3 regions of the Psychrobacillus sp. FSL H8-0487 genome follow, and region 1 is predicted to be linked to each of the others. Evidence: riboswitches for the same ligand, from Rfam matches in the RefSeq annotation. Region 1 holds a riboswitch; each other region holds the start of a gene.

Evidence for each region. A riboswitch is a leader RNA that binds a small molecule or an ion and turns the genes downstream of it on or off. The one in region 1 is predicted to bind thiamine pyrophosphate.
Region 2: linked by a shared signal. The riboswitch ahead of thiT (energy-coupled thiamine transporter ThiT) and the one ahead of MHI47_RS09420 (3-oxoacyl-ACP reductase) in region 1 are both predicted to bind thiamine pyrophosphate.
Region 3: linked by a shared signal. The riboswitch ahead of MHI47_RS01125 (YkoF family thiamine/hydroxymethylpyrimidine-binding protein) and the one ahead of MHI47_RS09420 (3-oxoacyl-ACP reductase) in region 1 are both predicted to bind thiamine pyrophosphate.

The regions. Positions count from the first base shown of each region.
Region 1 is NZ_JBBOZA010000001.1:1,893,277-1,895,546, forward strand. It holds gene MHI47_RS09415 (LLM class flavin-dependent oxidoreductase) at 1-438, opposite strand, end outside; gene MHI47_RS09420 (3-oxoacyl-ACP reductase) at 518-1,270, opposite strand; TPP riboswitch at 1,417-1,517, opposite strand; gene MHI47_RS09425 (hypothetical protein) at 2,038-2,270, shown strand, end outside.
Region 2 is NZ_JBBOZA010000001.1:3,021,330-3,023,599, reverse strand. It holds gene MHI47_RS15505 (M20 family metallopeptidase) at 1-1,001, opposite strand, end outside; TPP riboswitch at 1,106-1,197, shown strand; gene thiT (energy-coupled thiamine transporter ThiT) at 1,263-1,844, shown strand; gene map (type I methionyl aminopeptidase) at 1,892-2,270, shown strand, end outside.
Region 3 is NZ_JBBOZA010000001.1:214,148-216,417, reverse strand. It holds gene MHI47_RS01130 (2-hydroxyacid dehydrogenase) at 1-672, opposite strand, end outside; TPP riboswitch at 937-1,043, shown strand; gene MHI47_RS01125 (YkoF family thiamine/hydroxymethylpyrimidine-binding protein) at 1,124-1,705, shown strand; gene MHI47_RS01120 (ECF transporter S component) at 1,707-2,270, shown strand, end outside.

The DNA.
Region 1 (2,270 bases):
AGGCAGTTCCGACATACTATGATTTAATGCTTCCTCGTCCCTCATTGAGGTAACGAGATTCCACCCGACACGTCCGTTTGTAATGTGATCTAGGCTTAACAGTTGTCGCGAAGCAGTGTAAGGATTCGAAAAGGTACTTGAGATTGTTGAAACTAATCCCACATAATTTGTCACTTGAGAAATAGCAGTTAAATTGACCACTGGATCTAACCAAAATGCTGGCATTTCATTTGGGGCGTTGGCAGGGAATGATTGATTGTCGGCAAAGAACACCGCATCAAAGCAACCCGTTTCAGCTAACTGTGCTAAGGATTGGTAATAAGAAATGTTCCCGATGCATTCAATGCTTGAATCAGGCATTAACCAAGCAGCCTGATGATGTCCACATCCATACAGCAATACGCCTAAGTGGATTTGTTTTCTTTGATTTCCTTTCATTAGCTACTCCTCTACCTATGTCATGAGTGACTGCTTAAATCGTCTATTTTTGTAAGACTATCTATTATAAATTAAGTTACTAGTTCATTGTCAAACCGCCATCTACTGTTAAATTCTGACCTGTAATACCATCAGCATTTTCTGAAGATAAATAAGCGACCATATTGGCTACATCTTCAGGGCTAGTTACTTTCTTCAAAGGCGTTGATTGAGCAATTAAATCGAATACTTCAGGAGTTGTAAAAGCACTGGCGTCAGTCGTTTTTAATAATCCACCTGAAACTACATTTGCTCTTATGCCGAATTGTCCCAGTTCAGCGGCGATATTTCGCGTAAAACCAATTAGTCCAGCCTTTGCTGTTGTATATTCATGATAAGGAACAACAGGGTTTTGATACAAATTGGTACCAATGCTTATAATACTTCCATTTAGTCGTTCAATAAATTGAGGTATAACACTTTGGACTACATTAAATGCGGCTTTTAAAGTGCCGTCTAGTTGTTTTTGATAATCCTCCCAAGTAAGTTCTGTAAAGGATTTCTGTTTGTTTGGATCAAATTTGAAACCTACCAATGCATTGTTGACTACAACATCTATTTGACCAAAATATTCGGTTGCTTTCTTTACCAAGGCATCGACTTCTGCCCGATTTGTGACATCTGCACAAATTGCAATTGCATTCTCTTTACCTAGTATAGAAACAAGCTCTTCAGCGGCATCTTTACTTTTATAGTAGTTAATAACCACTTTAAATCCTTGATGTGCCAATTCTTTTACAATAGCCGATCCCAAACCTCTACTACTGCCCGTTACCAATACTGTTCTTTTCATCATAACCACTCCCATACTGTTAGTTTTGCTGAAACTTAAATGATAAAGTGATAGATATAATAAAAAAACGCAACCTTCCTTTAGGAAAGTTGCGCAAATACAAATAATTGCATAGTAAAAATTAGGCATCATCAGCCTGCTATTATGTATTAGAATCTACACTTTCCTCCGCTAGTATTAACTAGTTCAGGTTCAAAGGGTTTGAGTAAATACTCATCTCAGTTAAATAACACCCCTAGTGATTATATTTAAGTTACTTTCAATGTATAGTTTTTAGAATTTTATGTCAAGTCTTGTTTGTTAGGTGTTAAGGCATCACTAAAATAATCAAGCCATTTTTCTCACAATAACTGGGCTTGAATCTGTATAGCATATATAAAATTACTTATGAAGCTTTCGCTATTTTATATATTTAAGTACAATCTCTTCTTCTCGACTAGTCAAAAAGAAAAAATAAATTATTAAATGTAAATTTTGTTGAAATTGGAACTCATTTTATTTTCAAACGTATTTAAGTAAATAGGCATTTTGTAAAAGAAGTGTTAAAGATGGCAATACAAAGTAGGTGAATATTTGATTACAATAAAGAATTTACAGCAGGTAATTACTTATATTCAGTATAAATTTAAATGAACGGAGGTGGGGAAAATGGTGAAGAAGATTGCGATGGGATTCTTGTTCATGCTACTCGCTGGTTGTGCTGTAATTGGTGTTAGCACGTTGCACTTTGAAGGAGAAAGTGACCATTGGTTAGTAAAATATAAGCAGTGGATGATGGGAAGTCACAAACAGCCAGCTACATTATTGACTTTATCGGTGAAGGGGATCCTCCGGAAACATTTGATTACATAGTTTCCACTAGTATAGCTAAGAGCGAGCAAAAAGTTACGGATGCGAGTTTTAAAGGAAAGGGCAGGCTCGAAGAAGGGAACATTCAACATGAAGTAAGGGTAGCGGAAGATGAAGTTATTGTGGCGGAATTTTCTTGGGATGGTAAAAC
Region 2 (2,270 bases), 1.1 Mb from region 1:
TCTTTTTCACCATGCCAATCCCCACCACTTGGTCCAAACTCAATAGCGCCTGCTCCAGTTTCTGCATAAAAGCGAGCATCAGCTGCTCCATGCTGCCCAAATAACACAGCAGGTTTTCCTATAAACTGTGAAGTGACCTGAGCAATACGTTCGATATATGGGTTAATAGCTTCAGTTGTTACTGCAGGAGCGGTAGTGTGCACTTGTATTTCACTATTGGGAAATTCTTCTGTCAACGTTTGGAGATCTAAAAGAATACTATGCATATCTTGTCCAGGTACGTAACGAAGATCATAACTTACTATGCACTCATCGGGCACTACGTTATATCGTTCTCCTGCTTGTATTTTTGCCAAGTTTAAGGAAGGATAATCATAGAACTCATTGCTTGCTGTTAAAAAAGAAAGTTTGCGAAGCTGTTGGTCAAAAAGAAACGCTTGTTCAATTGCATTTATTCCTTCCCAAGGACGACTACCATGACTAGATTTGCCCTTAAGTATTACATCAAACTGGATAATTCCTTTTGCCTGTAAGCCAATTTGTAGATAGGTAGGTTCTCCACATATAACAAAGTCACCGATATATCCTTGATCGACCAAAAATTTGGATGTCTCTCCGTCTGTTTCCTCATCGGTTACGATATGTAGTTGGATTTTTTGAGCAAGATTTTCAGGTTGTTTAGATAGCTCATAAAAGGCTTGCATCATCGCTGCAACTCCCGCTTTCATATCAGCTGTTCCACGACCATATAAATAATCTCCCTCAATATAAGGCTGAAATTGTGAAGTTTCTCCTGGAACAACATCTACGTGACCATTCCAAATCATACATTTATCACCGTCTCCTATTACTGCCATAAGCATCAGTTTTTCCTCATGCTTTAAGATCGTAGTAGTAATACCTCGTTCCTCTAGCCAATTCTCACAAAATAACAAAGCATTATTTGCGCCTTCCAATGTGTCACTTTTGATACGTATTAAATCTTTTAATAATGTAATCATGTAAACATCCCCTTACGCATATAGTTTTTACAAGTATAACAAAAGAACAAAAGAAGGTTGCAATACTTTATCTATTCAGCTACAATGAACTCGAACTAAATAATTCAAACCACAAGGGGCGCCGTTGATACGGCTGAGATAGTACCCTTCGAACCTGTAAGTTAATACTTGCGTAGGGATGTGGATGGAAACTGACAATCGCGCGATGTCTGGGTCTATCCCGGGGGTCGTTTTTTTTGTGGTCAAAAAAAGGGGATTGTCATGAAGAATAATCGAGTATTAATATTAATGGAAATCGCTATTTTTGCAGCTTTAGGATATGTTTTAGATATGATCGGCTTTGGAATGCCGCAAGGTGGATCAGTTACATTCGTTTTAGTACCTGTTATTTTAATGGCTTTTCGTCGTGGTATTGTAGCAGGTTTAACTACTGGATTTTTAATAGGTGTATTACAAGTCGTTACAGGCCGTTTTTACGCAGCTCCCTTATCATTTGAAATAGTGATAGCACAAGTAGCAATAGATTATTTCATCGCATTTATGGTAGCTGGTTTTGCTGGTTTTCTGAGACCTGCGTTTTTACATGCATTTGAACAAAAGGATAAAATGAAAATGGTTAGAGCAGTTGTCTTGGGAACGTTCATCGCAGCTTTTCTTCGTTATTTAGCACATGTAACTTCAGGTATTCTATTCTTTGGTGAATTTGCTGGTGAGCAAAATGTTATTTTGTATTCGTTGATCTATAATTCTACTTATATGATTCCTGTATTTTTAGTAGCAGCTTTCATTTGTTCGATATTATTTGTTAAAGCTCCACGCCTCACACTGCCGAATCTTCACTAAATATGGTATGATTAGAATACATTTAGTGAAGAAGGGATCTTGTTAAGATGATTGTACAAACTGACGAAGAGTTAGTAGCATTAAAAAAAATAGGGCGTATTGTTGCAGAAATTCGAGATGTAATGAAGGCTGCTACTAAACCTGGTGTGACTACGAAAGAGTTAGATGAAATCGGCGGAAAGCTATTTAAAGAGCATGGCGCGATTTCTGGACCAATGGGAGAATACGATTTTCCGGGATATACTTGTATTAGTGTTAATGAGGAAGTAGCTCATGGTATGCCAGGCGCTCGTGTTATAAAAGATGGTGATATCGTGAATATAGACGTTTCAGGATCGCTTGATGGTTATTTTGCAGACACAGGAATTTCTTTTGTCGTAGGCGAAGGATATGAAGAGAAAGAGAAGTTGTGTGCTGTAGCTGAGA
Region 3 (2,270 bases), 1.7 Mb from region 1:
ATTAAGTTCACGTTCCCCTATAAGTCCCTTTGTTTCAGGTGTAAGTGGAGTTAATAGAATGACAAAATCAGATTGCTTAAGTAATTCGTCTAATTCCGCGTAAGTAAAGCCGTACGTTTCTTCTGCATCTAGTTTTCTAGAGCGATTATGATATAACACATTCATATCAAAGCCTTTCGCACGTCTAGCAACCGCTTCCCCTATACGTCCCATTCCTACAATACCGAGCGTTGCACCGAAAATGTCCATTCCTGTATATTGCATTGGTGACCAGGAATCCCAGTTACCCGAACGAATTTCTTGTTCTACTTCTGTTATTCTTCGAGCAGTTGCTAATAGTAAAGCAAATGCTAAGTCTGCCGTTGTCTCTGTTAATACTCCCGGAGTATTTGTTACGACAATACTACGGTCTTTTGCCGCCTCTATGTCTATATTGTTATAGCCAACTGCAAAATTACTAATTACTTTTAAATTTGGAAGGCCTTCAATTAGTGTACGATCGATATTATCGGATAACATCGTCCATAGAGCGTACGCGTCTTTAGCATTTGTTATTATTTCTTCATTTGTCATTCCAATAGTTTCGCTATGCCACATTTGTACATCAAACTTTTTTCTTAAAGGCTCAATGATTTCTTCGGGTAGTTTACGAGTTATGTATATTTTCTTCAAAACTTTATCCTCCCTCGAGTTATGTATTCTTGTGTTTCTCTGGTGCTTTCGGGTGATTCTTTGTTCTATTGCGGTGATTCTCTTTTACATTCGGGTGATTATTCTCAACATTCCGGTGTTTCTCCAAATATCCATTATGATTCACCCAGCCCTCAAACAATCGGGATAGATAAAGCATGGACGAAAGTACGAAATTTTGCAAACATATTTACAACTTCAAATAGCTACGTTATACTTTGGGCATATTAAAAAACTACATACCGTTTTGCGCACTAGGGGTGCCCACTTTGGCTGAGATGCGAGCATTTTGCTCCGATCCCTTAAAACTCGATCAGGATAATACCTGCGTGAGGAAGTGCGGTGACTTCCCTAATATTTTTGTATTGGATAAGTGGCTGCATCTTCACGGATGTGGTCTTTTTTTATGAAAAAATACAGGGAGGTTTTTTAAATGGAATGTGGATTGAGCCCAATTATCGGATTTCGTTTTTCGTTACATCCGATGACAAATGATTTTATCAAAGTGATTAAAGGTGCTTTGAAGGAGACGGATACGACGAATGTGTGGATGTACACAGATGATGTGTCGACGGTTATTCGTGGCAAACAAGTACATGTATTTAATGTGGCAAAAGCAATTACATTGCATGCTGCTAAAACAGGAGAACATATTGCACTGTCCGGTACTTTTTCCGCTGGTTGCCCCGGTGATTCTGCAGGAGATGTCTATCTAGACAAAGGCGATATAATTGCCAACACAGATATAACAAAACAATATGTATCTTCTCAATTTGCTCTATACCCGATGAATAACCCGAGTTATATGGACATTATTTACCGTGAAGTGGATCGTGCTAAAGCACAAGGTGTGTTTAATGATTCCATACATTATGCGAGTGGTATTCATGGAGATATTCATGATGTGTTTGCATTTTATGAAGAAGCATTCACGAATGCCCGCTCAGATGAGCATAAGCATTTGGTTATGACCGTTTCTATGAGTATTAACAGCCCCTCTCATGGAGGTCGTTAACATGCTGAAATCATGGAAGCTAAAAGAAATCGTGTTAATGTCTTTACTTGCCGTTGTATTTGGCATTGTCTATTTATTGTTCTTGCATATCGGTAATATTTGGGCTGGATTTATAGGTCCGATTGCATATGAATGGATTTTTGGCATTTGGTTTATCGTGTCTATTATTAGTATGTATATTATTCGAAAGCCAGGTGCTGCAGTTATTTCAGAAACAATCGCCGCTGCCATTGAGGTGTTGTTAGGAAATGCCGTTGGACCCCGACTAATTCTATCAGGTGTTATTCAAGGCTTAGGGGCAGAAGCAGTATTTGCTGCAACTAGATACAAACGCTTTGATATTTGGATTCTAATCCTAGCGGGTGTGGGATCTTCGGTATTTAGTTTTGCCTACGGGTATTTGTTAGGTGGCTTTACGGTATTCAGTACTGGTTATGTTGCACTGATGCTTGGCATTCGCATATTGAGTGGAGCTCTCCTTGCTGGTGTTGGAGGTAAAGCGGTTGCCGATGGCTTACTAGCAACAGGCTCTCTTCGAGGATACGCTATTTCACGACCGAAAAAA